One region of the Drancourtella sp. An57 genome, then DNA from elsewhere that is predicted to be linked to it. Evidence: predicted binding sites of a transcription regulator. Region 1 holds the regulator's gene; each other region holds the start of a gene.
What was found. Region 1 encodes Rex, which represses fermentation and respiration genes when NADH is low (regulators of the CRP and FNR family bind a similar motif). Its sites were predicted from a motif close to ATTGTTAANNNNTTAACAAT; they were not measured.

Region 1 (10,667 bases):
AAAGGAGTAGAAGAGACTATGGCAGAGGAAAAAAAGGGATTTTTCCGGCGGCTTGTGTCAGGCCTGACAAAAACAAGGCAGAATATCGTTTCCGGCCTTGACAGCCTGTTCAGCGGGTTTTCCAAAATTGATGAAGACTTTTATGAAGAGCTGGAAGAGATCCTGATTATGGGAGATCTCGGCGTCAAGGCGACCTATTCGATCCTTGATGACCTTAGAGAAAAGGTGAAAGAACAGCATATCAAGGATCCGGCTGACTGCAAACAGCTTCTGATTGACAGTATCAAGGAGCAGATGCAGATCGGGGAGACAGCATATGAGTTTGAAAATCAGAAATCCGTAGTACTGGTGATTGGAGTTAACGGGGTAGGAAAAACGACGACCATCGGTAAGCTTGCAGGGAAGCTTCGCGGTGAAGGGAAAAAAGTTGTGATCGCAGCGGCGGACACATTCCGTGCCGCGGCGGGAGAACAGCTGAAAGAATGGGCAGACCGGGCAAATGCAGAGTTTATCGGGGGACAGGAAGGCTCTGATCCGGCAGCTGTCGTGTACGATGCGGTTGCGGCCGCAAAGGCAAGGAAGGCGGATGTTCTGCTGTGTGATACGGCGGGGCGTCTTCATAATAAAAAGAATCTGATGGAAGAGCTGAAAAAGATCAATCGTGTCATTGAGAGAGAGTATGCTGACGCGTACAGAGAAACCCTGGTGGTTCTGGATGGAACAACAGGGCAGAACGCACTTTCGCAGGCAAAACAGTTTGCGGAGGCGGCAGACATTACGGGAATCGTTCTGACAAAAATGGATGGAACCGCAAAAGGGGGAATTGTGGTAGCAATTCAGTCGGAACTTGGCATTCCGGTCAAATATATCGGAGTCGGAGAAAGTATCGATGATCTGCAGAAATTTGATTCCGATGATTTTGTCAATGCCCTTTTTACGACAGAGGAGCATCCGGAGGAAGAAACAGAATAAACATGACACAGAGGAAAGAAGGTTACAGCCATGATGACATTGGAAAAATTTGAAGAAGCAAGTGAGCTTGTAAAAAAAGTCACAAATCCGACAAAACTGGTCTACAGTGAATACCTGAGCGAGGAAACAGGTGGAAAGATTTATCTGAAGCCGGAAAACATGCAGCATACGGGCGCGTACAAAATCCGCGGCGCCTATTATAAGATCAGTACGCTGTCCGAGGAGGAAAAGCAGAAAGGACTGATCACGGCTTCCGCAGGAAATCATGCCCAGGGCGTTGCCTACGCGGCAAAGATGTTCGGATGCAAGGCAACAATCGTTATGCCGACCGTTACGCCGCTGATCAAGGTAAACCGAACAAAGAATCTGGGAGCGGATGTCGTTCTTTACGGAGATGTTTATGATGATGCATGTGACAAGGCCTACGAGCTTGCCGAAGAGCATGGATACACATTCGTCCATCCGTTCGACGACCTGGATGTAGCGACGGGCCAGGGAAGTATCGCCATGGAGATCGTTCAGGAGCTTCCGACTGTTGATTATATCTTTGTCCCGGTAGGAGGAGGCGGACTGATTGCAGGTGTAGCAACCCTTGCAAAGATGCTTAATCCGAAGATCAAAGTCATCGGCGTGGAGCCTTCAGAAGCAGCCAGTATGAAAGCAGCTCTGAAAGCAGGAGAACCGGTAACCCTTCCAAGCGCCAATACGATTGCGGACGGTACTGCGGTAAAACGCGTGGGAAGCCAGACCTTTGAGTATGTACAGAAAAATGTGGATCAGATACTGACAGTCGATGATGATGACCTGATCGGCGTTTTCCTGGATATGGTAGAGAATCACAAGATGGTTGTGGAAAATTCCGGTCTGCTTTCTGTAGCAGCGCTCAGACAGATGAATCTGGAAGGGAAAAAGGCAGTCTGCATCCTGAGCGGAGGAAACATGGATGTGATCACCATGGCTTCCATCGTACAGCACGGACTGATCCAGAGAGACCGGATCTTTTCTGTTTCTGTTCTGCTTCCGGATAAGCCGGGCGAACTGGTACGCGTGGCAAAGACTATCGCGGACGCACAGGGCAATGTCATCAAGCTGGAACACAACCAGTTTGTAAGCACAAACAGAAATGCGGCTGTAGAGCTGAGAGTAACCATGGAAGCATTTGGAACAGAGCACAAACATGAGATTCTGCAGGCTCTGGAAAACAACGGATTCCGTCCGAAGCTGGTTACAACAAAACTGTATTAAAGAAAAGGAGGGAGCAGATTGCCGGGAAAACTGCCTGAAACAGGTTTCTTATACACCGATCAGCAGGGCACGATCTACCGTTTCATCGGCACGTCCAGACACTGGCAGACGATGGAAGAGCTTTTGATTTTTCAAGAGGAGGAAGAGAAGACCCTCTATGCTGTTCCGGTTCCTGATTTTACAAAAGAATTCCAAAAAGCAGAAAACGGGCATACATCGGATCTGCTTCTCCGATTTCTGGAGGCAGATTCCAATGAAGAAAAGCTCTCGATTCTTCAGAAAAACCGTCCGGAAGTAACAGAAGACCTGCTGGAGGCTGCCGCCCAGAGCATGGACTACGCCCTGAGCGGAGAAAGCGAAGAAATGCAGTTTCTGGATTTTGAGAACTATCTTCGGACAAAAATCAAATATGAACGTAAGAGAAGGTAACTACTTTTAAACTGGAAAGAGATCCTGCATGGCGCAGGATCCTTTTTGTTTATCAGAAAACTTCGCTGGTTATAAAAATATCAAACTTCGGGTTGACATACTTTGTATAATTGTATACAATTATACAAAGCGAAAAGGAGTGTATAAAATGGATAATAGAAAAGTTTACATGAACCATCACAATAATTTACTGCAGCTCGAAGAACATATGTATCCGCTGGTGGACGTAGATAAGCCGAATATATTCAGGAATCTGTTTCCATATGACGAAGTTCCGAAAATCGCGTTCAACGATCGAATCGTACCGCATTCAATGCCGGACGAGATCTGGATTACGGATACAACATTCCGTGACGGGCAGCAGTCCAGAGCGCCGTATACGACAGAGCAGATTGTGACGATTTATGACTACCTGCACCGTCTGGGCGGTCCAAAGGGAAAGATCCGTCAGAGTGAGTTTTTCCTTTACAGTAAAAAAGACAGGGATGCTGTTTACCAGTGTCTGGAGAAAGGATATGAGTTTCCGGAAGTTACAAGCTGGATCCGGGCAAATAAGAAGGACTTTGAGCTGGTAAAAGAGATCGGACTGAAAGAGACAGGGATTCTTGTAAGCTGTTCCGATTATCACATTTTCTATAAACTCAAGATGACAAGGCGGGAGGCGCTTAACCATTATCTTTCGATTATCCGTCAGTGTCTGGAAATCGGGATCAGCCCGAGATGCCATCTGGAGGATATTACAAGATCAGACATTTACGGTTTCGTGATTCCGTTTTGTCTGGAACTGATGAATCTGATGGAAGAATATCAGATTCCGATTAAAATCCGTGTCTGTGACACGATGGGATACGGAGTCAACTATCCGGGAGCGGTGATTCCGCGGTCTATTCCGGGTATAATCTACGGATTGATGATCCATGCCGGAGTACCGAGTGAACTCATCGAGTTCCACGGGCACAATGACTTTTACAAGGCAGTCAGCAATGCAACGACCGCATGGCTTTATGGAGCAAGCGGCGTAAACTGTTCTCTCTTTGGAATCGGAGAACGTACAGGAAATACACCACTGGAAGCAATGGTATTTGAATATGCGCAGCTTCGGGGAACACTGGACGGCATGGAGACGACTGTCATCACAGAGCTTGCCGAGTACTATGAAAAGGAGATCGGCTACCATATTCCGGAGCACACGCCGTTTGTGGGAAAGAACTTTAATGTGACAAGGGCCGGAATCCATGCGGACGGACTTCTGAAAAACGAAGAGATCTACAATATTTTTGACACCGGAAAGTTTCTGAACCGGCCGGCCGTAGTATCAGTGTCCAACACATCCGGCATCGCAGGAATTGCCCACTGGATCAATACCTACTACAAGCTTCCGGAGGACAGAAAAGTCGGAAAAGACTCCGAGCTGGTTGTGGCAGTGAAGGAATGGGTGGATAAGCAGTATGACGACGGACGTGTAACTGTGATGACGGACGAAGAAATGGTTCAGAAGATCACGGAAATCTGCCGTGAGAAGTCAATCATTCTTTAATAGAAGGAAGTAACAGTCATGGAAGAATATCAAGATTATTCTTTGAGCGGAAAGGTGTTTCGGACACTGAGTGAACAGATCCTTTCCGGGAAATATCAAAAAGGAGACGAACTCCGGGAAGTGACCGTGGGAAAAGAGCTGGGAGTCAGCAGGACTCCGGTCAGAGAAGCCTTCAGGAAGCTGGAACTGGAAGGACTGGTGACCAGTATTCCAAACAAAGGCACGTATGTCAACGGCATTTCCAGGGAGGACGTTCAGGATATCTATATGATCCGGTCCAGGCTGGAAGGGCTTGCGGCCCGGCTTGCGACAAGACGGATTACGAAGGAGCAGATTGACGAGATGGAAGAGATGATTCTTCTCTCCGAATTTTATCTGAAAAAGGGGATGACCGAACAGCTTTCCACTCTGGACGGAAAGTTCCACTTTATCCTTTATGAAGCCTGCGGAAGCAGGATGTTGAAAAATGTACTGACGGATTTCCACCGCTATGTCCAGATGGCGAGGAGGATGTCCGTTAAAGTGGAAAACCGTGCGGAAAAATCCATCAGGGAACATTCGGAGATCCTCTCGGCAATCCGGGACAAGGATGAAGACAGGGCGGAGAAACTGATGGAAGAGCATATCCGCCATGTTGTTCAGAATTTACATCTGGAAGAAATCTAAAAAAAAAGAAAGGGATGGTATGATGGCAAAGATACAGATGCAGACACCAATCGTTGAGATGGATGGAGACGAGATGACAAGAATTCTCTGGAAGATGATCAAGGATCATCTGCTCCTGCCTTTTATTGATCTGAATACGGAGTATTACGATCTTGGGCTGGAACACCGTAATGAGACTGATGACCAGGTGACGATTGACAGTGCGCTTGCAACGAAAAAGTATAAAGTGGCCGTAAAATGTGCGACCATCACCCCAAATGCAGCGCGGATGGAAGAATATGATTTGAAAGAGATGTGGAAGAGCCCGAACGGGACGATTCGTGCGATTCTGGATGGAACCGTATTCCGTGCACCGATTGTCGTAAAAGGAATTGAGCCGTGCGTCAGAAACTGGAAAAAACCGATCACCATTGCAAGACATGCTTACGGGGATGTGTATAAAGGAACGGAAATGAAAATCCCTGGAAAAGGAAAGGCAGAGCTTGTCTACACCGCTGAGGACGGAAGCGAGACAAGAGAACTGATCCATGAGTTTGACGGACCCGGCATCATTCAGGGAATGCACAATATCAACAAGTCCATCGAAAGTTTTGCAAGGAGCTGTTTCCACTATGCACTGGACACGAAACAGGATCTCTGGTTTGCAACGAAAGATACGATTTCAAAGAAATACGACCATACATTCAAGGATATCTTTCAGGAGATCTTTGACGCGGAATTTAAAGAGCAGTTTGAACAGGCGGGAATTACGTATTTCTACACACTGATTGACGACGCGGTGGCACGTGTAATGAAATCAGAAGGCGGATATATCTGGGCATGCAAAAACTATGACGGAGATGTTATGAGTGATATGATTTCCTCCGCATTCGGCTCCCTTGCCATGATGACGTCCGTTCTTGTCTCACCGGATGGATACTATGAGTACGAGGCAGCTCATGGAACAGTTCAGAGACATTATTATAAACACCTGAAAGGGGAGGAGACATCCACCAACTCCGTGGCAACGATCTTTGCATGGAGCGGGGCTCTCAGAAAGCGCGGAGAACTGGATGGAAACAAGGAGCTTCAGGAGTTTGCGGACCGGCTTGAAAAAGCGACTATCGATACCATCGAAGCGGGCGAAATGACAAAAGACCTGGCGCTGATAACGACTTTGAAAGATCCGGTTGTATTAAACAGCGAAGACTTTATCAAAGCCATCGCAAAACGGCTTGCATAAAAAGAAGTCAAAATCAAAGAGAGCATAGAAAAAGAGGCAGACCCGTGTTATAAACGGGCTTCGGCCTCTTTTCTGCTGCTCTTATTCCGCGAGAGATTCCCACTGTTCATAGAGAGTCTCAAGCTCTGCTGTGATGTTGTCCTTTTCTTTTGCCAGCTCCTGGCACCGGACGGAATTGGAATATACATCTTCGTGGGTCATCAGTTCATCGATCTCACCGCACCGGGTTTCCAGAGTCTCAATCCGCTCTTCGGTCCGCTTCAGATCGTTCTGGCGTTTCCTCTCCTTCGCCTGCGCTTCCTTCTGAGCCTTCCAGTCCAGCTTTCCGGCCGAAGCCTGAGTGTCTGTGGAAGACGGCGTATCTGCTGCGGCAGGAGCAGCGTAAACAGCGGTAAGTTCCTCTTTCTTTTCAAGATAATAATCATAATTTCCGATGTAGTTGACAAATTTCTGATTGACCAGTTCCAGAATTCTCGTGGCAGTTTCGTTGATGAAATACCGGTCATGGGAAACATAAAGTACCGTGCCGGTGTAATCATTCAATGCGTGCTCCAGGATTTCTTTGGATGCAACATCAAGATGGTTGGTCGGCTCGTCGAGAATGAGGAAATTGGCCTCGGAAAGCATCAATTTTGCAAGAGAGACACGTCCACGTTCCCCGCCGCTCAAGTCTCCAATCAGCTTGTAGACATCATCCCCGGTGAAGAGAAAGGCTGCAAGCATATTCCGGATCTGGGTATTCGTAAGGGACGGATAATCGTCCGATATCTCATCAAAAACCGTTTTGTCCATGTGAAGGACATGGTGTTCCTGGTCGTAGTAACCGATAGTGACATTGGAGCCAAGGGTGAAAGTTCCGGAATCCGCAGGAATGACTTCATTCAGGATTTTCAGAAGTGTCGTCTTTCCGGTACCATTGTCCCCGATAATCGCAACGTGTTCTCCACGTTTGATTTCAAAGCTGATGTCTTCAAAGAGCGTCTGATTCGGGAAAGCTTTGCTGAGGTGATCAACACGGAGCACATCATTTCCGCTGACAACAGAAGGCTCCAGCTTTAAATGCATATCTGAAGCAAGTTCCACCGGCTTTTCAATCCGCTCAATCTTTGCAAGCATCTTTTCCCGGCTCTCGGCCCGTTTGATGGACTTTTCCCGGTTGAAGGAACGAAGTTTTTCAATGACCGCTTCCTGATGCTTGATTTCCTGCTGCTGGTTAAGGTATTCTTTCAGCCTTGCATCCCGGAGCATCTGTTTTTTCTTCGCAAACTCCTGATAGTTACCAAGATACATAGTGAGCGTGCCGGCTTCGATTTCAATGATCTTTGTAACGACCCTGTTCAAAAAATACCGGTCGTGGGAGACAATCAGGACCGCTCCGGGGTAGTTCAGAAGATAGGTCTCAAGCCATGCAATCGAATGCAGATCAAGATGATTGGTCGGCTCATCCAGAAGCAGAATATCCGGTTTGGTAAGCAGAAGTTTTCCCAGAGAAACACGGGTTCGCTGCCCTCCGGAAAGGGAAGCGACCGGCTTTTCAAAATCTTCTTCTGTAAATCCCAGTCCCTTCAGGACTCCGGTGATTTCACTTTGATAGGCATAGCCGTTTTCCCGTTCAAACCGGGAAGTCAGATTGTGATAAGCGGCAAGCCTGTCCTCCAGATGGGATCCGGATAAAGTCTGAAGCTCAGCCTCAATTTTGCGGATCTGGCTTTCCATATCGATCAGATACTGTTTGGAAGTCTGCATTTCCTCATAGACTGTACGTGTGCTGTCCGTCATGGGATGCTGGGAAAGATACCCGAGCTGTTTCCCTTTTGCGAGAATAATATCCCCGGAATCTGCCGGAATCTCTCCGGTAATCATTTTCAAAATGGTAGATTTTCCGGCACCGTTTAAACCTGTCAGAGCCGCTTTCTCGTGATCCTCTATATGAAAAGAGCCATGTCTTACAATGACCTGGTCCCCAAACGATTTTTCCAGATTGTGACATGCAAGTATCATAGTATCCTCCTCTGATAAAACAAAAGTACCGTATTCATTATAACGGAATTTGTACAAAATACAACATAAAATCCCATAATAAGTTTGACTTTATTTCAAGTATTACATATAATAAAAGTATTGAAAAGAACAGGAAGGTGCTAAAAGTGGAAGGAAGAGGAATTTCTCAGGCAGTTATCAGAAGACTGCCTCGATACTACAGATACTTGGGAGAATTACTGGAAGACGGTGTAGAGCGCATTTCCTCCAACGACTTGAGCAAACGCATGAAAGTCACTGCTTCCCAGATCCGCCAGGATTTGAATAATTTCGGCGGTTTTGGTCAGCAGGGGTATGGATATAATGTGAAATATTTGCACTCGGAGATTGGAAAGATCCTGGGGCTGGACAGAGAACATAATATGATTATTATCGGAGCCGGAAACCTTGGACAGGCGCTGGCAAACTATACCGCTTTTGAGCGCAGCGGATTTATGCTGAAGGGTCTGTTTGATGTCAACCCGACTTTGGCAGGTGTTACGGTCCGCGGAATCGAGATCCGTATGATGGACGAGCTGAAAAGTTTCATCAGGAATAATGACATTGAAATTGCGATTCTGACGATACCGAAGACGAAGGCGGTGGCAGTAGCCAATATGCTCGTGGAAAACGGTATCCGTGCAATCTGGAATTTTGCGCATACGGATCTGAATCTTCCGGATAATGTTGTTGTGGAAAACGTACATCTTTCCGAGAGTCTGATGCGGCTCTCCTACAATGTACTCCGCTATGAGGAAAAACATCAGAAGAAAAAATAAGAGAAAAGAAGGACGTGAGAGATTCGTACAACAGATGCGGGACTCCGCGTCTTTTTTCTGTATCCCGGAATGAAAGCGGGGAAAGGAGCGGTAAAGATGAAATATATCATTGATGGCAGGACAATGAAAGCAGCGGATGCATACACGATCGGGACGATCGGGATTCCGTCTCTTGTCCTGATGGAACGGGCGGCTCTGAAAGTGGTAGAGGCAGCCGAAAGGGAGAGGCTTAACCTGTCGAAAAGCCTGATTGTGTGCGGAAGCGGAAACAACGGAGGCGACGGGTTTGCAGTGGGAAGACTGCTTCTGGAAAAAGGATACGGAGTGACTGCCGTACTGGTTGGGAATCCGGACCATTGTACCGAAGAGACAAAGACACAGATTCAGATTTTTGAGGCAGTCGGAGGAACCGTAAAACGGGAAATCCCGGAGGGAAGGTACACGGCTGTATTTGATGCTGTATTTGGTATCGGACTGAGCAGGCCGGTCGAAGGGCGCTACGCGGGGATTCTGGAGCAGATGAACAGACTGGACGCAGCGAAAATAGCGGTGGATATTCCGTCCGGAATTGATGCGGGGAACGGAGAGATTCTGGGGACGGCATTTCGCGCGGATCTGACGGTGACATTTGCATACCAGAAGGCAGGGATGGTTCTGTATCCGGGAGCTTTCTGCGCCGGAAAGGTCTGTGTGGAAGATATCGGAATTTATCTGCGCGGCGGCGTGGAAGGAACACGGTATCTGACTTATGAAAGAAAGGACGTAGGAAGGCTCTGTCCGCAGCGAAAAGACGATGCACATAAAGGAACTTACGGAAAAGTGCTGATGATTACCGGAAGCCAGGGCATGGCAGGCGCCGCGATTCTTTCCGCGAAGGCGGCATACCGGATGGGAAGCGGACTGGTACGTATACTGACGCCGGAATCCAACCGGGAAGTACTTCAGGCAACCCTGCCGGAAGCAGTCATAACGCCTTACGGAGAGGATCTGAAAAACCAGCTGGAGGAACTTCTGAACTGGGCGGATGTGATCTGCGCCGGATGTGGACTGGGGACGGATATACAGGCCGGTATGATAATAGAACATCTGCTCGTGTATCTGGGCACGCACAGAAAATACTGCGTGATGGATGCGGATGGCCTGAATCTAATTTCCGGAATGGAAGAAGAAAGAAGAAACACATATCTAAAAGCAGCGGGAAGCAGCCTGATCTTTACGCCTCACATCAGGGAATTCGCGCGTCTTCTTGGGAAAACGACGGAAGAAACGAAAAAAAACAGGATTGGACTTGCGCAAGAGTATGCCAAAACCTATAATATAATACTAACAGCAAAAGATGCCAGAACAGTTGTGGCAGGAGAAGGCAGGATTCCATATCTGAATACATCCGGGAACGGTGCGATGGCAAAAGCAGGTTCCGGGGATGTACTTGCAGGTATGATTACAGGCTGCCTGGCCCTTGGAATGGACCGCTTTGACGCTGCGGCGCTTGGTGTATTTATACATGGGCTGTGCGGAGACGAGGCAAGGGAAAAACTCGGGGCGCACAGCGTGCTTGCCGGGGACCTGATCGAGATGGCATCAGCTGTTTTACAGGAAATCGAGCGAAGAAAGGTTCAGTCAAAATGAAAAAGTACAGCAGAGTATGCGCAAAAATCAATTTGAATCATATTACATATAATATAGAACAGATGAGGAAACATATCTCACCGGATACGAAGATGATTCTGGTAGTAAAAGCGGACGGTTACGGCCACGGGGCATCACGGATCGCAAAAGAGACTCAGAATCTGGACTG
Region 2 (10,667 bases), on a different contig from region 1:
CTAATTAGGAGGAAAAGAGCATGGCAGTAAATAGAGTTCCGGTTCTGAAAAGATGCCGTTCCCTCGGAATGGATCCGATTTATTTAGGAATTGATAAAAAGTCCAAAAGACAGTTAAAAAGATCTAATAGAAAAATGAGCGAGTATGCACTTCAGTTACGTGAAAAGCAGAAAGCAAAATTCATCTACGGCGTATTAGAAAAACCGTTCCGTAACTACTACAAGAGAGCAAAACAGATGAACGGTATGACAGGTACAAACCTGATGATCCTTCTTGAAACACGTCTTGACAACATCATCTTCCGTATGGGATTTGCCAGAACAAGACGCGAAGCAAGACAGATCGTTGATCACAAGCACGTACTCGTAAACGGCAAGCAGGTGAACATTCCGTCCTACCTTGTAAAGGCCGGCGATGTAATCGAAATCAAAGAGAAATGCAAAGGTTCTCAGAGATATAAAGATATCCTTGAGGTAACAGCAGGACGTCTTGTACCGGCATGGTTAGATGTAGATGCAGAAAGCTTAAAAGGAACAGTAAAGGAACTTCCGACACGCGATGAGATCGATGTACCGGTTGATGAAATGCTGATCGTCGAATTATATTCTAAATAATAACCCGTAAAACGTGCTGATAGCAGGAGGGAACTTATAGTGTTTGATTTTAATAAACCGAATATCGAAATCACAGAAATGTCAGAAGATAAAAGATACGGCAGATTTGTTGTGGAGCCGCTGGAAAGAGGCTACGGAACAACACTCGGAAACAGTCTGAGAAGAATTATGCTGTCCTCTCTGCCTGGAGCTGCAATTAGCCAGGTAAAGATCGATGGTGTACTTCATGAATTCAGTTCCATTCCGGGAGTGAAGGAAGACGTTACTGAGATTATCATGAATCTGAAGACATTGGCGATTAAAAACACTTCAGAAACAGACGAACCAAAAACAGCTTATATCGAATTTGAAGGAGAAGGCGTTGTAACAGGCGCTGATATTCAGGTGGATTCTGATATTGAAATCATGAATCCGGATGTTGTCATTGCTACGCTGAACGGTGGAGCAGACAGCAAGCTTTACATGGAGCTGACCATCACAAAAGGAAGAGGTTATGTAAGCTCGGATAAGAACAAGAAGGAAGATCTTCCGATCGGCGTGATCCCGATTGATTCTATCTACACTCCTGTAGAGCGTGTAAATCTGACTGTACAGAATACTCGTGTCGGACAGATTACAGACTATGATAAGCTGACGCTGGATGTATATACAAACGGTACCCTGCTTCCGGATGAGGCAGTCAGCCTTGCGGCAAAAGTGTTAAACGAACATCTGAAGCTCTTTATTGATCTCTCCGAAGTGGCTCAGGCTGCTGAAGTGATGATCGAAAAAGAAGATGATGAGAAAGAAAAAGTTCTTGAGATGAGTATCGATGAGCTGGAACTTTCTGTTCGTTCTTACAACTGCCTGAAGAGAGCTGGAATCAATACCGTAGAAGAGCTGACAAACAGAACTCCTGAGGATATGATGAAAGTACGTAATCTGGGACGTAAGTCTTTAGAAGAAGTGTTAGCAAAATTGAAAGAACTCGGCCTCGAACTCAGCCAGGGAGAGGAATAGAGAATAAGATAATTTCCTGCCGGTAAGCCCGATGTGCGCGGCAGGGCATTTGACTAGTAAGCCCGAAGATGCATAATCAGATGTAAATAATGGAGGAAAAGAACAATGGCAAAGTATAGAAAGCTTGGAAGAAGAAGTGATTTAAGAAAGGCTCTGTTAAGAAATCAGGTTACAGCTCTTTTAAATCATGGAAGAATCAGAACAACAGAAGCGAAAGCGAAAGAAATCCGCAAAATCGCTGAAGGTCTGATTGCAATGGCTGTAAAAGAAAAAGATAACTTCGAAGAAGTAACTGTAACAGCAAAAGTTGCACGTAAAGATGCTGACGGAAAGCGCGTGAAAGAAGTTGTAGACGGAAAGAAAGTAACCGTTTACGATGAAGTTGAGAAGAAGATCAAAAAAGATCTTCCATCCAGACTGCATGCACGCCGCCAGATGCTGAAAGTTCTCGTTCCGGTTAAAGAAGTTGTAGACGGAAAGAAGAAAGCTCCGAAGGAAGTAGATCTTGTTGAAAAATTATTCACAGAGATCGCTCCGAAATACGAAGGACGTAACGGTGGTTACACAAGAATCGTAAAGATTGGACAGCGTAAAGGTGACGCTGCGATGGAAGTATTCATCGAGTTAGTTTAATATTGAGAACATAAACGGTTTTCCTTTTATGGAAAGCCGTTTTTTATGTTTTAGAAATGAGTTACAGTCATAAAGTAATCGGAAAAATGACGAAGACAATCATAAAATCAGGCATTCGTTTATGCAAAAAGTAGAAAGAGTTTTCTTCGTTAAAAAATTATCAAAAATGAATTGACAAATAATTAACGATGAACTATACTAAGCACAGTGAAACGATAAAAACGTTTTAGAGTTTAGGAGGAAGATAAGCATGGCGACAAAGAAAAAAGAAGCACCAGCAATTATTGACAATGTGGAAGCTCTTATTGAAAAAATCAAAGCAATGAAAGAAGCTCAGAAGGTATTTGCTACTTTTACACAGGAACAGGTCGATAAGATCTTTTTTGAAGCAGCAATGGCAGCTAACAAGGCTCGTATCCCGCTGGCAAAGATGGCAGTGGAAGAAACCGGAATGGGCGTTGTCGAAGATAAGATTATTAAAAATCACTATGCGGCTGAATATATTTACAATGCATATAAAAATACAAAGACATGCGGTGTGATCGAAGAAGACACAGCATACGGAATCAAAAAGATTGCAGAGCCAATCGGTCTGATTGCCGCTGTTATTCCTACGACAAACCCGACATCTACAGCAATCTTCAAGACACTGATTGCGTTAAAGACAAGAAATGCAATCATTATCAGCCCGCATCCACGTGCAAAAGCATGTACGATTGCGGCAGCCAAAGTTGTGCTTGACGCAGCTGTCAAAGCAGGTGCTCCGGAAGGCATTATCGGATGGATCGATGTTCCGTCTCTGGAACTGACAAATGAAGTCATGAGAGATGCTGATATTATCCTCGCTACAGGCGGCCCTGGAATGGTAAAAGCTGCATACTCCTCCGGAAAACCGGCACTTGGAGTAGGTGCAGGAAATACACCGGCAATTATTGATGAGACAGCAGACATCAAACTTGCTGTAAACTCCATCATTCATTCTAAAACGTTTGATAACGGTATGATCTGTGCTTCTGAACAGTCCGTAACTGTTCTGGAGAGTGTATACGAAGAAGTAAAGAAAGAATTCGCTTATCGCGGATGCTACTTCTTAAAGAAGGATGAGATCGAAAAAGTAAGAAAAACGATCATTATCAACGGTGCCCTGAATGCGAAGATCGTAGGACAGAGCGCATACACAATTGCAAAACTTGCAGGAGTAGACGTTCCTGAAAATACAAAGATCCTGATCGGTGAAGTAGAATCCGTAGATATCTCTGAAGAATTTGCTCATGAGAAACTTTCTCCGGTACTTGCAATGTATAAAGCGAAGACATTTGACGAGGCTATCGCAAAGGCAGAGCAGCTTGTTGCAGACGGTGGATATGGACATACTTCTTCCCTGTACATCAATACAGCAGAGAAAGAAAAAATGGCTAAACATGCTGCAGCAATGAAGACCTGCCGTATCCTGATCAACACACCTTCTTCCCAGGGTGGTATCGGTGATTTATACAACTTCAAACTTGCTCCGTCTCTGACACTTGGATGTGGATCCTGGGGAGGCAACTCCGTATCCGAAAACGTAGGAGTGAAACATCTGATCAACATTAAGACAGTTGCCGAGAGGAGAGAGAATATGCTTTGGTTCAGAACACCTGAAAAAGTTTACTTTAAAAAAGGATGTATGCCGGTGGCTCTCGACGAGCTCGGAACAGAGATGCACAAGAAGAAAGCATTTATCGTTACTGATACATTCTTATACAAAAATGGTTATGTAAAACCGATCGAAGAGAAACTCGATGAGATGGGAATTCAGCATACATGCTTCTACGAAGTGGCACCGGACCCGACTTTACAGTGCGCACTCAAAGGTACAGACCAGATGAGAGCATTCGAGCCGGATACAATCATCGCTCTCGGCGGCGGATCCGCAATGGACGCAGCAAAGATCATGTGGGTAATGTATGAACATCCGGAAGCAAACTTTGAAGACATGGCTATGGACTTCATGGATATCCGGAAGAGAGTTTACAAATTCCCTAAGATGGGAGAGAAAGCTTACTTTGTAGCAATCCCGACTTCTTCAGGTACAGGTTCCGAGGTGACACCGTTCGCGATCATCACAGACGCTGACACAGGTGTAAAATGGCCTCTGGCTGACTACGAATTACTTCCAAACATGGCGATCGTTGATGTTGACAACATGATGACACAGCCGAAAGGACTGACAAGTGCATCCGGTATCGACGTTATGACACATGCGATCGAGGCATATGTATCCATCATGGCTACAGAATATACAGATGGTCTTGCATTAAAGGCAATCAAGACAGTATTTGACTACTTACCGGCAGCTTACGAAAAGGGAGCAGCAGACCCGATTGCGAGAGAGAAGATGGCAAACGCTTCCTGTATGGCAGGTATGGCATTCGCCAACGCATTCCTTGGACTGAACCACTCCATGGCTCACAAACTTGGTGCGTTCCACCACATTCCGCACGGTGTGGCAAATGCGCTGCTTCTGACAAACGTAATCCGCTACAATGCTGCAGAAGTACCGGTTAAGATGGGAACATTCTCACAGTACCAGTATCCGCACGCTCAGGCAAGATATGCTGAGGCAGCAAGATTTGCAGGAATCTGCGGCAAGGATGATGCTGAGACAGTAGAATTATTCTGTGAAAAACTGGAAGAATTAAAGAAAGCAATCGGAATTCCGAAAACGATCAAAGAATGGGGAATCAAGGAAGAAGACTTCCTCGCTACACTGGACGAAATGGTAGAACAGGCATTCAATGACCAGTGTACAGGAGCAAACCCGAGATACCCGCTGATGAGCGAAATCAAAGAGCTTTACCTGAAATCCTACTACGGCAACTAAATGATATTCGTACTTCATATGCAAGGTGTGGCAGGAATTGCGCACCTTGCATATTTTGTAAAAAAATCGTATAAAATGTGCAGTCAATATATAAAATAACGAAAAGTTTGTTAAAAAATTTACCAATATAAGAATGTTATGGTATAATAAGGATAAATCGAAGATCAGTTTTGACAGACAGGAGGTAATCTTATGAAACTGGAAAATGTAATCGTAGAACGCCCATACAAAAAAGTATACCGTTGCGACGAGGGGATCGCGAAAGTTTTTGAACCATCTCATCCAAAGGAAGATGTATTTAATGAAGCGCTCAATCAGGCAAGAGTCGAGGCGACAGGGTTAAATATTCCAAAGGTAAAAAGTGTAAATGAAATTGATGGAAAATGGGCACTTGTCATTGATTATAAAGAGGGAAAGACACTCGAAGAGCTGATGCAGGAAAATCCGGATAAGATGGACGAGTACATGGAGCAGTTTGTGGATCTTCAGCTTGAGATTCACAGCAAGACAGCACCGCTTTTAGGAAAACTCAAAGACAAACTGAACCGCCAGATCAACAGTCTGAAAGATGTGGTGGATGCTACGACCAGATATGAACTCCTGACAAGACTGGACAGCATGCCAAAGCATCACAAAGTATGCCATGGTGATTTCAATCCAAGCAACGTGATCGTAGGAGAAGACGGATCCCTCTATGTGGTTGACTGGGCTCATGCCACACAGGGAAACGCAAGTGCGGATGCAGCCATGACCTACCTTCTGTTTGCACTGAAGGATCAGAAGCTCGCTGACAAATACATGGATCTGTTCTGCAGGAAGAGCGATACGGCAAAACAGTACGTACAGCAGTGGCTTCCGATCGTTGCGGCAGCACAGCTTACAAAGAAACATACGATGGAACAAGATTTCCTTATGAAATGGATCGATATCTTCGATTATCAGTAAATGATTATGAATTTACACACGCCGGACCTTGCGGGTCCGGCGTATTTATTTCGGCCGGGACCTTTAGAAAGACTGGTTTTATCCGGAGGAAAAACGTGATAAAATGGAAAGACATAAAAGGGGGACGAAATATGGTAATCAGAGAAACAAAAAAGGAGGATCTGAAACAGGTCATGGAAATTATCAGGATGGCCCAGAAGCTTTTTAAAGAGAGCGGGATCAATCAGTGGCAGGATGGCTATCCAAACAAAGAAGTCCTTCTGGGAGATATCCGGAAGAGACAGAGCTACGTGGCAGAAGAAGAGGGGAGACTGATCGGTACAGCGGTGCTTTCTCCTGAAAGAGAGAGTACATATGAAAAGATAGAGAAAGGAGAATGGCTGACGGGACCGGATGCGGACTATGTCGTCATTCACAGAATCGCTACACACAGCGATTACAAAAGGCGCGGAACAGCCGGCAGTTTTTTGAAAAAAGCCGAGGATCTGGGCAGAGAACATGGAGCCGGGAGTATTCGGATTGATACGCATCCGGACAACCGGATCATGCAGAACTGGTTGAAAAAGAACGGTTTTTCCTACTGTGGATGGATCTGGCTTGTAACCGGAGATCTGCGCTATGCCTATGAAAAGTTGTTATAAAGTGGTAAGAAAGTATATACTTTTTTTAGAAAAGCTTTAGATTTCTTCCATGGTTTCTACACAGACGCCATGCTATACTAAAACAAGAAAATGAAGGGAGATACGCAATGAAAGAAGTTAAATCACCTAGAAAACCTTTTATCATATATGCGCTCGTGGTTGCGGTAGTCATCCTTCTGCTGAACGGGCTGTTGTTCCCGAACATACTGGAGCAGAGGACGGAAGAAGTCGATTACGGCACATTTATGACGATGACAGAAAATAAAGAGATTGGACTTGTGGAGGTTCAGGATACAGAAATCGTTTTTACGGACAAGAATCAGGAACATGTCTACAAGACCGGTGTGATGAATGATCCCGGACTGGTGGAGCGTCTTCATGATGCGGGAGCGAAATTCTCCCAGAATATCGAAGAGCAGATGCCGGTATGGATGAGCCTGCTGCTTTCCTACGTTATTCCGATTGCCATCTTTCTGTTTATCGGGAACTGGCTTTCGAAAAAAATGGCAAGCAAGATGGGCGGGCCGAATTCCATGGCGTTCGGAATGGGAAAGAGCAATGCCAAGATTTATGTTCAGTCCGACTCCGGAATTCACTTTTCGGATGTGGCAGGTGAGGAGGAGGCCAAGGAGCTTTTAAGTGAGATCGTTGATTTCCTTCATAATCCGGCAAGATACAGAGAGATCGGTGCTTCCATGCCGAAAGGAGCCCTTCTCGTAGGCCCTCCTGGTACCGGTAAGACGCTGCTTGCCAAGGCAGTAGCCGGAGAGGCAAATGTTCCGTTCTTCTCCATTTCCGGATCGGAGTTCGTAGAGATGTTTGTCGGAATGGGCGCTGCCAAAGTGCGTGACCTCTTCAAACAGGCGAACGAGAAGGCGCCGTGTATCGTCTTCATTGATGAGATCGATACCATCGGTAAAAAGAGGGACGGACAGATTGGCGGCAATGACGAACGGGAACAGACGCTGAACCAGCTTCTGACAGAGATGGATGGTTTTGACGGTTCCAAAGGTGTTGTGATTCTGGCGGCAACGAACCGTCCGGATTCTCTGGACCCGGCGCTGTTAAGACCGGGGCGTTTTGACCGGAGGATTCCGGTTGAGCTTCCGGATATGCAGGGAAGAGCGGATATTCTGAGAGTCCATGCAAAGAAGATCAAGATCGCTGATAATGTGGACTTTAACGAGATTGCCAAGATGACAGCAGGTGCTTCCGGTGCGGAGCTTGCCAATATTGTCAATGAGGCTGCTTTAAAGGCGGTAAGAGAGCACAGGAAATTTGCGACCCAGGCCGACATGGAAGCGAGCGTGGAAGTAGTTATCGCAGGATATGAGAAGAAGACCCGTGTGCTGTCCAACAAGGAGAAGTTGCAGGTGGCATACCACGAGGTAGGACATGCCCTGGTGGCCGCGTTGCAGACCCATTCCGCGCCGGTTCAGAAGATCACGATTATTCCAAGGACAAGCGGCGCGCTTGGATATACGATGCAGGTGGATGAGAAAGAGCATTTCCTGATGTCAAAAGAGGAACTGGAAAATAAAATCGCAACCTTCACAGGAGGACGTGCGGCGGAAGAGCTGATTTTCCACTCCAGCTCCACAGGAGCGTCCAATGATATTGAACAGGCGACAAAGCTTGCAAGAGCAATGATTACTCAGTATGGTATGTCAGATGAGTTTGATATGGTGGCTCTTCAGCATATCAGCAACCAGTATCTGGGTGGAGACGCATCCCTTGCCTGCTCCGATGAGACAGCATCCTACATTGATAAAAAGGTAGTTGAACTTGTACGGACACAGCATGAGAAAGCAAGAAGAATTCTGGAGGAGAATATCATGAAGCTTCATGATATTGCAAAATATCTCTATGAACACGAAACCATCACCGGCGATGAGTTTATGGAAATACTGAATCGCAGACCGGAACAGGCAGGAGGTCCGGTGCAGGAATAAAGAAAAAAAGAAACGCTATGCAGAAATCGGGAGAGATCCTGATCTGCATAGCGTTTTCATATGCAAATTATTAAAAATCCGCCGGCGTAATGCCGGGTCAGCAAGGATGTGTTGTCAGAAACTTATTAGAAAAATACATTTCCTCCTACGACAGTTCCACTGTGACCGGTAGATGCGGCGCGGAACTGATAACATCCGCTGACAGATGCAAGCCGTTTGCCGTTGAGGGCATCTCTTGCTACCTGATAACAGATGGAGCTTGGTCCCCGGTTCAGAACTTTACTGAGACTTCCGTTCCAGGTCGGGGAAAACTGTCCGCTCTGATAAATGACGCCTTTTAATGTATTAGGATATCTTGGACTCTCTACACGGTTCATAATGACGGTAGCAACAGCGAGAAGCCCGTCGTATCCGCCTCCGCCTGCCTCGCATTCCAGAATTGCCGCAAACAGAACGAGGTCGCTTGTTTCGGCAGGAGCAGAAGGCTTCTGGGTAGTTGAATTATCGGCCGGCGGCTTCTGATTTCCTGAATTAGACGTATTGTTATTATTGTTATTGCTGCTGTTATTTGAGCTGCCGGAGGAATTTCCGCCGGAAGGCTTCTGGGTATCCGCAGGTTTCTGAGCAGATGCCTCCTGCTTATTGTCAGAAGATGATTCGCTTTTGCCGGAGTCTTTGTCAGAAGAAGTATCTGATTCGAGTTCGCTCGTACCGGCTGCATTGTAAGAGTCTGTTGTCGTTTCCAGTGCTTTTTTTGCAGCTTCTTCAGCGGCCTTTGCAGCAGCAAGTGCCTGGGAAGAAGCAGTAAGCTGTCCGTTGGTTGATTCAATCCGGGAATTCAATTCAGCCTGCTTGGATGTCATCTGCTGTTTCATGGCATCCAGTTCTTCTTTTTGTTTCTTCAGATTTTTCTCTTTTTGATCGATATCCTGACGCAGATCCTGCAGCTGCTTGAGCATTTTACGGTCGTATTCCGTAACGCTTGATACAAAGTCCACACGGTTCAGAAATTCGCCCATGCTGTCTGAAGTAAGAAGAATTTCGAGAAAAGAAACATTCCCGCTTTCATATATGTACTGAATACGTTTCTTCATCGACTGATACTGCAGATCTTCATTCACCTGTGCGGCAGCCAGATCAAGCTCTGTCTGCTCGGCTTCTTTATTCGTGCTTTCAATCTTCGCGGCAAGGGAGGTGATTTCCCCGCTGATAGAAGAAAGCTGCTCATTCAAATCCTGTAATTCGGACTGGAGATCCTGTGTTTCCTTTTCCAGATCAGCTACGGAATCCTCTGCATATACAAGAACAGGGGAAGCCATCAGAACGGCGGCACAGGTAAAAGCAGTACATGCACGCAGTAAAGGTTTAAGTTTTGCTTTCATCATACCGAATCCTTTCGTAAAATTAAATACAGATAGAGTATACTATAAATTGCGGAATTAATCAAATTTTGATAGAATATAAATAATTATGTAGGCCAAGAGTCATTTATGAAGAAAGGATAACGAAAATGGGAAGCAGGACAAAAGAAGCAGAGTTTGAAGAATACAGGCTCCGGATTTATCCATGGGTGCGGGAAATCCCGGGGGATGCGGCCGGATGGGAGAAAGAGGGCTGTTCGCCGGAAGACACCCCGCTTCTGTCTTTTGTGGACGGTCTGATGACGGTATTTGTAATACAGAAAGAAGAAGAGGTTTTTGAAATTTTGAAAGATTCGATGCTCCCGGAAGGGATGACACCGGAAGAGATTTACCGGACTGCCTGCGAGAATCTGGCAAGGGATGTGGAGTTTGTCTTTTCCAATACCCTGTTTGGAGGATTCGGCGTGATTGCGGACGGAGTACACGAGGCAAGTGCGCTGTGTCTGCGTCACGTCTGGGAAGTCTGTACGGAAAAGCTGCAGGACGATGTGGTGATCATGGCACCTTCCAGGGATCTGCTTTTATTTGCGCCAAAGTCGGATAGAAAGACCGTGCAGTCCATGATTCAGTTTGGGGAGCAGGGATGGCTGCAGAGTGAG
Region 3 (10,667 bases), on a different contig from region 1:
CGCGGATCCGCTCCAGAATCGTATCCTGGCGCGTCTCCATCTGCGGAACGCAGATCCGGATCAATGCCACTTCCAGAAGGACTCTCTTCTGTGTAGCGTACTTCAGCTGATTGCTCAGATCTGAAAAAATCCTGATATAACGCATCAAAGCGTCATTTTCTATCATCTGTGCTTCTTCTTTTAACTGTGCCAGATTTTCTGTTGAAACGTCAAGCACATCCTCCATATTATCAGAACTCTTTGCCAATAGCAAGTTTCTTAAATACCATGTGAAATCCGTGGTAAGCTGGGCAAGCTCTTTTCCCTCCATCACAAGATCGTTTACCGTCTGAAGCACGCCTTTGACATCCCGGTCAATCATTCTGCGCAGCAGGGCACTGTATACATCCGTGTCCACCGCTCCCAGAACACTGAGCACCTTATCGTAGGTAAGCTTCTCTCCGATATGAAAGGCAATGCACTGGTCCAGAAGACTCAGTGCATCCCTCATGGAACCGTCCGCCGCTTTCGCAATGTAGCGGATGGCCCGCTCCTCTACTTCCACCTCTTCTTTTTTCATCAGTTCATTCAGACGTGCTGCAATCGTATCAATCGTAATTCTTCTGAAATCATATCTCTGGCACCTTGACAGGATAGTGATCGGAATCTTGTGAACCTCGGTCGTCGCCAGAATAAAGATCACATATTCCGGCGGCTCCTCCAGCGTCTTTAAAAGCGCGTTGAACGCCCCGATGGAAAGCATATGGACCTCGTCGATGATGTAGACTTTATACCTGCCCTGAGCCGGCCGGTACTCGACTTCCTCCCGGATGCTCCGGATATTGTCAACACCATTGTTGGATGCCGCATCGATCTCCACTACGTTCATGTAAGTTCCCGCCGCGATATTTCTGCACATATCGCACTCTCCGCACGGGCTTCCGTCTACCGGATGCTCACAGTTGACCGCTCTTGCAAAGATCTTTGCCACCGTTGTCTTTCCCGTCCCTCTTGTCCCGCAGAACAGATAGGCATGTCCGATTCTTCCTGACTTGATCTGGTTTTTTAATGTAGTTACAATATGGTCCTGCCCCTTTACGTCTTCAAATTCTGCTGGTCGGAACTTCCTGTATAAGGCAGTATAAGACATAATTCATTCTCCTTGTCTGATTTTTCCTGATTCTTCCTCAATCTATTTGTCGCCAAAGCTGATTCCGATTGTACGTGCTTCTCTGATGATCTTCGCTTTCGGATCTACTGTCTTAAGCTTTCCGGCAACCTCTTTGAGCGGAACTTTACATGTCTCGCCCTCCTTGATGGCAACCATATAGCCGTACTCATGACGCAGAATCATCTCTGCCGCAGCCGCGCCAAGCCTTGTCGCAAGAACTCTGTCATACGGGCACGGGGATCCTCCTCTTTGTGTATGCCCCGGAACCGTAATACGGACTTCCTTGTCGCACTTGCTCTCGATCTTCTCTGCCAGTTCATAGGCAACGGACGGATATTTTGCTTTTTTCTTTTCCTGAAGTTCTTTTAATTTCTTCTTCGGAAGCTCAGCCTCCTCCTTGGCAATCGCTCCTTCAGCGACAGCAATGATCGTAAAGCGTTTTCCTGCCGCTGAACGCTTTTTGATATATTCTGCGATCACATTCAGATCATACGGAATCTCAGGAAGCAGAATAATGTCCGCTCCTCCGGCAATCCCTGCATGCAGCGTGACCCATCCTACTTTATGCCCCATTACTTCTATGATAAATACGCGGCTGTGGGATGTGGCTGTTGTATGAATCCGGTCAATCGTATCTGTCGCGATATCCACCGCACTCTGGAAACCAAACGTCATATCCGTACCCCAGAGATCATTGTCGATCGTCTTTGGCAGCGTAATTACATTTAATCCTTCTTCCCTCAACAGATTGGCTGTCTTATGAGTCCCATTTCCGCCAAGGATGACAAGGCAGTCCAGATTCAGTTTATGGTAGGTGTGCTTCATCGCCTCTACCTTGTCCACTCCGTCCTCACCGATTACTCTCATCTGTTTGAACGGCTGTCTGGAAGTACCAAGGATTGTACCTCCGCGTGTCAGAATACCGGAGAAATCCTTCTCGGTCATCATATCAAAAGTAGAATAAATCAATCCTTTATAGCCATCTCTGAATCCGTAAATTTCCACATCTTTTACTTTGGCAAAAATCCCCTTTGCCACACCTCTCATTGCGGCATTGAGTGCCTGGCAGTCACCGCCGCTTGTCAGCATCCCGATTCTCAGCATATGCCCACGTCCTTTCTTTTCATACATTATAACTGTTCCGCCATACATCTGACCTCGTAAAACAGCATGGCCCGACAGTTCCCACATGTTTTTATTATATCTTATTTTTAGGGTGCTAACAACTGCGAAATGCGATATAATAGGAAAAGAGAGGCATATGCCCCCTCGGATTTTGAGAGATTTCACAAATTCAGAAAGACAAAGGAGATAGAGAATATGGAACGAAATGAACCTTGCTGGTGCGGAAGCGGCAAAAAATATAAGAAGTGTCATATGGCGATGGATGAAAAAATCGCTCTTCATGCCGAAAAGGGCGAAATCGTACCGGACCACTCCATGATCAAGACTCCGGAACAGATCGAAAAAATCCGGATCAGCGCCGACTTGAACACCGCTGTCCTCGATCATGTGGCCGCCCACATTCATGCGGGTATGAGCACGGCCGAAATAGATAAGCTCGTCTATGACTTCACAACAGAGCACGGCGGCATCCCTGCCCCGCTTGATTACCAGGGATTCCCAAAGAGTGTCTGCACTTCCATCAACAATGAAATCTGCCACGGAATTCCGGATGAATCCATCATCCTGCAGGAGGGCGATATTGTCAACGTGGACGTTTCCACCATTCTGGACGGATATTTTTCCGATGCTTCCAGAATGTTCTGCATCGGGGAAGTCAGCGAGCGTGCCAGACGTCTCGTACGTGTCACTGAAGAATGTGTGGAGCTCGGACTGAAAGAGGCAAAACCCTGGAATCATCTCGGCGATATCGCAGACGCTATCAACAGCCATGCGAAAGCAAACGGGTACTCCGTTGTGGAAGACATCGGAGGCCACGGCATCGGCCTGGAGTTCCACGAAGAGCCATGGGTCAGCTATGTCACACCAAAGGGAAGCGAGATGCTTCTCGTTCCTGGCATGATGTTTACCATCGAGCCGATGATCAACGAAGGAAGTCCGGATTTTTTTATCGATGAAGACAACGGATGGACTGTCTACACGGAAGACGACGGACTCTCTGCACAGATCGAATACATGGTGCTTATTACAGAAGACGGCGCCGAGGTACTGACGAAATAGCAATGTTCCGGGCAAAGAAAAGGCCGCCGCATCATCTTTACTTGATGATACGGCGGCCTTGCTTTTGAGCAATAAAAAAAGCGGGTGATGGGAATCGAACCCACGTATCCAGCTTGGAAGGCTGGTGTTCTACCATTGAACTACACCCGCGTATGCCCAAAGCCGGAATCGAACCAGCGACACGAGGATTTTCAGTCCTCTGCTCTACCAACTGAGCTATCTGGGCATTTGTCTTGTGCGCTTGGCACATGGACTATTATATGGGTTCCTCTTAGATTTGTCAACACTTTTTTTCAATTTTTCCAATTTATTTTTCGGAATTTTTTCTAATATATCTATTATATGTTCAATTTATCTTATCTAGTGTCATACTCTCCCACATAAATCATCCCATGCCGGTACACCATCCAGGTATCCATTACATCACCCTGCTCCCTGTCGTACGGTGCATCCACAAGTACATAACCGATCTGCCCGTCTTCCAGCTCATGAGGATACCCTTCTGTCGTGATCGATAACGTCAATGCCGCAATCGGATGGCCCGATCTGAGAATTGCAAACCGCGCAGCCCCCTGCGGAAGCATCAGCACGTACATTGCACCAATAATTACAACGAGGGCTATGATCGACAGCCAGAATTTTTTTGTCTTTATCGTACGTATCTTTTTCCTTCTTTTCATCTTCTACACCGTCATTTACAACTTCCCCCTTCTCTAATATTATAACAAAACAGGTCAGAGAGTCCTGAATTTTTTCTTAAAGATTCATTACATCTTGGGTAAAATTTCTGTTGTTTCAGATAAAATGCTTAATAGAATTGTTGCTTAGATGATATTACCTTGTATCCAAATGATAGTTATGATGTGCAGGCCGAAGCCTTGTTGCTTATCGGCCCGCAAAGATCAGTTATTTTTCAACCAAAGTTATGCAATTTCAGAAAGTCTGGATTTTGTTTTTTCAAGTTCACTTTCAAGGCGATTAACCCGAAGCTTAAGAATTTCTTTTTCATTATCAATTTTAACCGCCTCATCCAACTTTCTGCTCAAGTCGAGATGTCCTTCCGCAATAATCTGGATATTCCTGTTCGTCTCATTTTCCAAAGTCAGTTGAACATCTTTAACTATTTTCTCTACACCGGCTACACTTCTTTTGATGTCATTCAGCTCTTGGTTTACTCCGCCGACTTCACTTCTGACATCATTCAGTTCCTGCTTCACTCCATTTACTTCGCCTTTGACACCATCCAGTTCCTTTCTAACGCCGCCAAGTTCTTCTTCAACACATTTGAGCCTATATTCGATTGGATGAAATGTTTTTTCTATAATTCCACTGATTTGTTCAAAATCTTTTGGTTCTAACATATCTCTTTTCCTCCTCTCTCCCTGCCCATTTTGCTTTTGTTCTCTTATCATGCCATGCCCTTTCCGCATTGTCAAGTGCTCCGGCTGCTTTTCCACAAGGCATGTTTTTCACACACATTTTTTCAACATCCATCCCTTCATTCCGTCCCCGGACGTTGATAATCCGGTTCGAAAATGCTATGATAGGGAGGTACCCTGCCAGCAGGGAATTGAACGGAATCAAAGGATATGATCTTATGTTAAAAAAAGAGTTTCTGGAACGTTTTTCGATCAGCGAAGATGAATTTCGCGAGGCGGGACTTGATTGGGATGATCTGTGCTATATCGCAAAGGACTATGCCAAACGTCTTCCTGAGCTTCAGCGTATCCGGGACGAATTTCTACAGGAATTTATTAAAAATAAGGATCAGAGAACGGGACTTCATTCTTACCGTACCCGTGTGAAGACACCATGGCATCTTGTGGAGAAAATCATCCGGAAGCGCTGCGAAAACTATCTGAAATACCGTACGCTCACAAAAGAGAATTACATGAAGTTTGTCACTGACACGATCGGGTTCCGCGGACTGATCCTGTACCGCGAAGACTGGGTGATCTTCCATAAATATCTGATCCAGCATTTTGAAAACAATCCGGATCTTTATATCCACAACTGTATTTCTGATTATCACGCTGACAAAGACCGGTATATGGCCGAACCGCCAAAAGTGCACATGCGTCTGGGAGATTTCAGTGATATTTATTCCGACTGGATCTCCAGCGACAATATCTTCGACCGGAAGCATTACCGCTCTGTCCACTATATTTTGAAGTATCAGGGTGTATACATGGAAGTGCAGATCCGTACTCTTTTCGAGGAGGGATGGGGAGAGATCGACCATCACATTCTCTATCCTTATAAGAAAAGCGACCCGATGCTCACGGAATTTTCCGAGCTTTTAAACCGGCTTTCCGGAATGGGTGATGAAATGGCCTCTTTCTTTAAAAGGCTCTGTGATGTTTCAAGCGAAAATTTCAAGCCGAAACAGACGATTGTCAACCCAAGGCTGGACTATGAAAAGCCAAAAGAAAAGCTGAACGAAGTTGATCTGAGTTCGATACAGACAGTACAGGATGCCATTGACAGCATCGTAAAAGAATAAAGGAGGGATTCCCATGAATCAGAGACCACTGCCGGGCATTCCCGAGGCGATCAGCCAGTCTGCCGACCGCATGATGGAGCGTATCCAAAGCGGAAAGATCCGCAAACACCTGCTTGGAAGTACCTCTCACGTCCGTTACAGCACCATTGAGGATATCGAGTTGAATTCCTACTGCGATTTTGTAAAATCCAAGCTGTTTTTTGATATTATAAAACTGGAAGGAGCAGATCATCATGAATGATATCGAGACCATCTACACACAGTACGAAGATATCGTGGCCGAATTTTCCGAACAGGTCATCAAGAACCGTTACTCTTCGCTTTATAAAGAATGTATTGTATTTCTGGAAAGCCTTGGCATCCACGACAGCGTCCGGATCGATGAAACCATTCTAACCCATGCAGTCATGGATTATTTTACGGATATTTCACGCATGAAGGAATTTCACCATATGAGGCACATCAGTGAGCGGAAGGTGCTTGCCTATGAAACCTACTGGCTTCTTCGCCGGAAACCTTTTCAGGTAATGAAGACCGACGGCGAAGAGGAGTTCTGGGCTTTCCTCAACGAAAAATTCGCGTTTACACGGATCGCTTCTTTCCTGACACGCGACCAGAAATCCGTGATTCTGGATGAAGCATCCAAAAAAGCATTCCTCAACTTTCTGGATACCCTTTACTATTTTCTAAAATACAGAGACTATGATCCGAAAATGCTGGAGCTCGTCATTATGGGCTTTCAGGCAGGGCAGCTGATCCATTCATAGGGGCTGTCACTGCCTGAAAACGGCGTTTTTTCTTTACAATTCCACTTCCATATGATATGATAAAAAAAATCTTAAAGCAGAAGGGAGAGAAGTGGATGTCGGCGAATCGTAAATAACAGGGCAATAAATTTTGTTTTCATCTGAAAGATGATGAGTTTTTTATTGTACTCTTTTTTACGATTGAAATCGGATCGCACTTCTCAGAAGAAAAGTGTTTTTTGCGCTGTCAGAAAGAGCATGTCCGCATACCGGAGATGCCTGGCGGCCGCATATCGGTACATGAGATAACTCATCTTTCAGGAGTTATCTTTTTTTATTGCCCTGCACAGACAATGGAAAGCAACGAGAAATGTATTTGTGTAAGGGAGATAACTGACAATGAATCGTGAAAACAAAAAGAAAAAATACGAAAAAGGATATTATAAAACCCACCCGTGCAAGGACAGCTTCACCTGTAAGGTGTGCGGACGCCCGGTCGTTTCAGCAGGCGCAGGAACGGACCACCGCAACCACTGCCCGAACTGCCTGTCCAGCCTGCATGTGGACATCGAACCGGGAGACAGGGAATCTGACTGCGGAGGCATCATGGACCCGATCGCAGTCTGGACCCGCAAAAACGGCGAATGGGCCATCATCCACCGCTGCCGCCGCTGCGGAAAGCTTTCATCCAACCGGATTGCCGCCGATGACAATCCAATGAAGCTCATTTCCATCGCCATGAAACCATTGTGTCTGCCACCGTTCCCGCTGGAAAGGATTGAAGAACTGACACTCCTCATGGGTGGAGACGGAACGCTGTCCCGCAAATAGTTTTAATGTGTATAAGTTTTCATTTTTGCACAAATTATTCGTAATTATGCATATTTTTTTCAGAATAATTCATCTTGCTTTTCACATCAGATATTTTATACTGATAGTCAAAGAAATAACAAAGTAAACGCAAGACGAAAGGGAGGTCTTACATATGCTTAGACTTAGAATGATGCGTGCACCTCAAAAATATGTACAGGGAAAAGATTCTCTGCTGCAATTCCACAAGGAAATGACCAGTCTTGGTGATAAGTGGCTGTTTATCTGCTCCAGAAGCGGATATAAGATGGCTCACGACAAGATCGAAAAAAGTTTTGAAGGGACATCCGACGTCCGCCAGTACGAAATCTTCGGCGGAGTTTCAAGTACAGGGGAGATCGAAAAAATGCGGGAAATCGTCAGAGAAAACCATCTGAATGTCGTCGTCGGTGTGGGCGGCGGTTCCGCAATTGACACAGCAAAAGCGACAGCACACTACGAAAAGCTTCCTGTCGTTATTGTACCAACCGTTGTAGCGACAGACGCTCCATGCACCGGTCTTTCTGTTATCTACAATGATGATGAAACATTCAACAGTTATCTGTTCTATCCAAAGAACCCGGAAGCCGTCATTGTAGACAGTGCCATCATCGCTAATGCGCCGGTCAGATTCCTGGTTGCCGGCATGGGCGATGCCCTCGGAACTTATTTTGAAGCACGCGCATGCGAGCGCACAGACGCTCCGAGCCTGGAATCCGGCGGAATTACCCAGTCAGCCATGGCTCTCTGCCGGCTCTGTTATGACACACTGAAAGAATACGGTGCTTCTGCAAAAAAGGCATGCGAATGCCATGTGGTAACTCCGGCACTGGAAGCCATTATCGAAGCCAATGTTTACCTCTCCGGTGTCGGTGCCGACAACGGAGGACTTGCCGTTGCCCACTCTTTCTATAACGGTCTTACCGCACTTGGCGGCCACAGCGCTCCGCATGGAAACTGCGTTGCTTTTGGCACCCTCGTACAGCTTGTTCTGGAACGGGCATCTAAAGAAGAATTCAAGGAAGTACAGAATTTCTGTATGGAAGTCGGCCTTCCTGTTACACTGGAAGAAATCGGTATCACCAAAGACGAAGAGATCCGCATTATCGCCGAGAAATCCTGTGTAGAAGGTGAATCCATCCACAACATGGTAGCGGACGTCACTCCGGATCAGCTCTACGCAGCTATCGTTGCAGCGGACGCTCTTGGAAAAGAGGCACTTGCGGAAAAGGAAAAATAAGTTCGTATCCTACCTTTAAACAGCCGTCCGGCAAGAATGATGCCTCTAGATATTCCCATATTACAAAGCGGCAGGCGTGGTTCATATGAATCGCGCCTGCCGCTGTATTATGCCCATTAAAAGAAACATTCATCATCGTTACAAATTCTCTTCCGCCAGCGTTTTTAGTTCCTCTGCAATCTCATGATTGCCCGTCTTTTCAGCCAACGGAAGAAAAATTTCCATGGTTTCAGCTGCCCGTTTTTTTCTTTGTTCCTCATCGATCCATTCAATCGTCTTCATATTATGAAGACGCTCGGCGAGCCGGAGCAAGGTGACCTGTTCCAAAAGATCTGTCTCCATATCCGCTTCTTCCGCTGCTTTTGCTTCAATCAGATCAGCTGTTTTCTCCGGAAGATATTTCCTTAATTCTTTCATTGTGGCTTCTGTCTTTTTCAATGCATCGCAAAATAATCCTGCGAGAATGGTTTCAGGCTCCGCCTCCATATCCGCAAGTAAAAGCGCAGTGTGGAGCGGGTGTGTAATATATTCATCGCCGGAATACCGCTTCATTCCTTGATAAATCTGGCATGCGTAGAGATAGATCTGCTCCAGATTTCTCACATCTTCTTCCGGATTCAATGTCAAAACCCTCTCTTTTAATTTTTCAAACAGCATTTGTTTTTCAGCATGTTCCTCTGGTCTTCCAGTCATTCCCTCGTTCATATTTTTTCCTCCTAACTGTTTCATACTCATAACCATGGCTCGCAGTAAGGCCGGGCAGTAACCAAACTCTTTTTTGAATGCTTTCGTAAATCCATTGTGAGATTCCCAGCCATATTTTACAGCTGTATCCACAATCTTCGCTCCATTCCGTATATCCCCGGACGCCCTTCGGAGTTTTTCACTTTTTACATATTCCATCACAGAAACTCCAGTCTCCTGCCGGAAGATTCTTGAAAAATGATATTCTGAATATCCAACCGTCCCAGCGATCTTTGCCACTGTCAGCACTTCATCAATATGCTTTTCGATATACTCCTTGCTTTTCCGAATAATGGTTCCTGCTTCCATATACCTCACTCCTATTGTTTCTTCCACGTGGTACATTTAGTATAGGACGCACCAAATAAAATTGCTGTTCCAAATCTGCTGTTTTTTATATTCACTATTCATTTTTATGTCCATGATGGTGATGTTTTCCCTGTCCGCTTCCTCCGGTTCCGGTACTTGTCTGTGTGTCACCATCCGCTTCCAGTTCCCGGATCCTCTCATAAAGTTCTCTCATGGTCATATTGGCCGCTTCCTCCGTCGTTATGTCGGGATCCAGCTCCTTCAATTCCAGATATGCTCTGTATTTGCCATATCCAAGTCCTGCTTCTTCCGCTTCTTGCGCTTCGCTTTCTGTCGCATGGCAGCAGTCGATATTGTGATGTGTCTGTTCCAGTTCTTCCACAAATGCCATCATATCCTGACTCTGCTTGTTTTCTCCTATAACAACCACAGATAAAATTTCATTCTGATTCAAAAGTGCCGCAATCTGCTCATTTTGTAGAATTTCATCCACCGCCTCATCATAATCCATAAATCGGAGGTTTAATTCCCCGGCCAGTCTTTCCCCGTCTTCATTTTTCCCTTCCAGAGAAAGCACTCTACCAAAGCGGTTGACTTCCATTTCCAGCGAAGGATTCACTTCGATCTGAATCGCCGCTGTCGGAAGGAAAAAGCTCCAGTATCCCCCTGCAATCAGAAAAATCACCAGACATGCCGCCACCGGGATCCAGGTACGGTAGGAACGAATTCTCTTTTTCTTGTATCCATCTGTTTTTTCTCTAAGAAACTGTTTTGTGCGTTCTTTCAGCTCTTCGTCTGCGTGAATCTGATCAAACGCTTCTTTTATTCTCTTATCCGTACTCCTCACCTCCAAGCTTTTCCTTTAACAGTGCCCGCGCACGTGTCAGCATCGTGTAAACCGTATTGGTTTTCTTCCCGAGAATTTTCCCGATTTCTTCCGCT

Region 2: adhE (bifunctional acetaldehyde-CoA/alcohol dehydrogenase) is a predicted target of Rex. The motif match lies at 2,417-2,436, and genes of this name have one in related genera.
Region 3: B5G11_RS15435 (glycerol dehydrogenase) is a predicted target of Rex. The motif match lies at 7,518-7,537, and genes of this name have one in related genera.

The regions. Positions count from the first base shown of each region.
Region 1 is NZ_NFHY01000002.1:147,089-157,755, reverse strand. Features, by position in the region: gene ftsY (signal recognition particle-docking protein FtsY) at 19-972, shown strand; gene ilvA (threonine ammonia-lyase) at 1,003-2,217, shown strand; gene B5G11_RS02330 (hypothetical protein) at 2,236-2,646, shown strand; gene B5G11_RS02325 (2-isopropylmalate synthase) at 2,795-4,183, shown strand; gene B5G11_RS02320 (GntR family transcriptional regulator) at 4,202-4,849, shown strand; gene B5G11_RS02315 (NADP-dependent isocitrate dehydrogenase) at 4,872-6,071, shown strand; gene abc-f (ribosomal protection-like ABC-F family protein) at 6,153-8,072, opposite strand; gene B5G11_RS02305 (redox-sensing transcriptional repressor Rex) at 8,219-8,869, shown strand; gene B5G11_RS02300 (NAD(P)H-hydrate dehydratase) at 8,966-10,498, shown strand; gene alr (alanine racemase) at 10,495-10,667, shown strand, end outside.
Region 2 is NZ_NFHY01000020.1:27,138-37,804, reverse strand. Features, by position in the region: gene rpsK (30S ribosomal protein S11) at 1-4, shown strand, start outside; gene rpsD (30S ribosomal protein S4) at 21-614, shown strand; gene B5G11_RS14130 (DNA-directed RNA polymerase subunit alpha) at 654-1,613, shown strand; gene B5G11_RS14125 (bL17 family ribosomal protein) at 1,719-2,246, shown strand; gene adhE (bifunctional acetaldehyde-CoA/alcohol dehydrogenase) at 2,497-5,109, shown strand; gene B5G11_RS14115 (aminoglycoside phosphotransferase family protein) at 5,302-6,054, shown strand; gene B5G11_RS14110 (GNAT family N-acetyltransferase) at 6,186-6,695, shown strand; gene ftsH (ATP-dependent zinc metalloprotease FtsH) at 6,803-8,647, shown strand; gene B5G11_RS14100 (cell wall hydrolase) at 8,773-10,029, opposite strand; gene B5G11_RS14095 (hypothetical protein) at 10,158-10,667, shown strand, end outside.
Region 3 is NZ_NFHY01000026.1:2,923-13,589, reverse strand. Features, by position in the region: gene dnaX (DNA polymerase III subunit gamma/tau) at 1-1,129, opposite strand, end outside; gene B5G11_RS15485 (ATP-dependent 6-phosphofructokinase) at 1,172-2,254, opposite strand; gene B5G11_RS15480 (methionyl aminopeptidase) at 2,471-3,334, shown strand; tRNA gene B5G11_RS15475 (tRNA-Gly) at 3,414-3,484, opposite strand; tRNA gene B5G11_RS15470 (tRNA-Phe) at 3,488-3,560, opposite strand; gene B5G11_RS15465 (hypothetical protein) at 3,691-4,014, opposite strand; gene B5G11_RS15460 (hypothetical protein) at 4,258-4,695, opposite strand; gene B5G11_RS16410 (hypothetical protein) at 4,673-4,828, opposite strand; gene B5G11_RS15455 (GTP pyrophosphokinase) at 4,932-5,837, shown strand; gene B5G11_RS15450 (hypothetical protein) at 5,851-6,078, shown strand; gene B5G11_RS15445 (hypothetical protein) at 6,071-6,604, shown strand; gene B5G11_RS15440 (RNHCP domain-containing protein) at 6,983-7,414, shown strand; gene B5G11_RS15435 (glycerol dehydrogenase) at 7,569-8,672, shown strand; gene B5G11_RS15430 (AraC family transcriptional regulator) at 8,811-9,725, opposite strand; gene B5G11_RS15425 (hypothetical protein) at 9,820-10,572, opposite strand; gene B5G11_RS15420 (RNA polymerase sigma factor) at 10,556-10,667, opposite strand, start outside.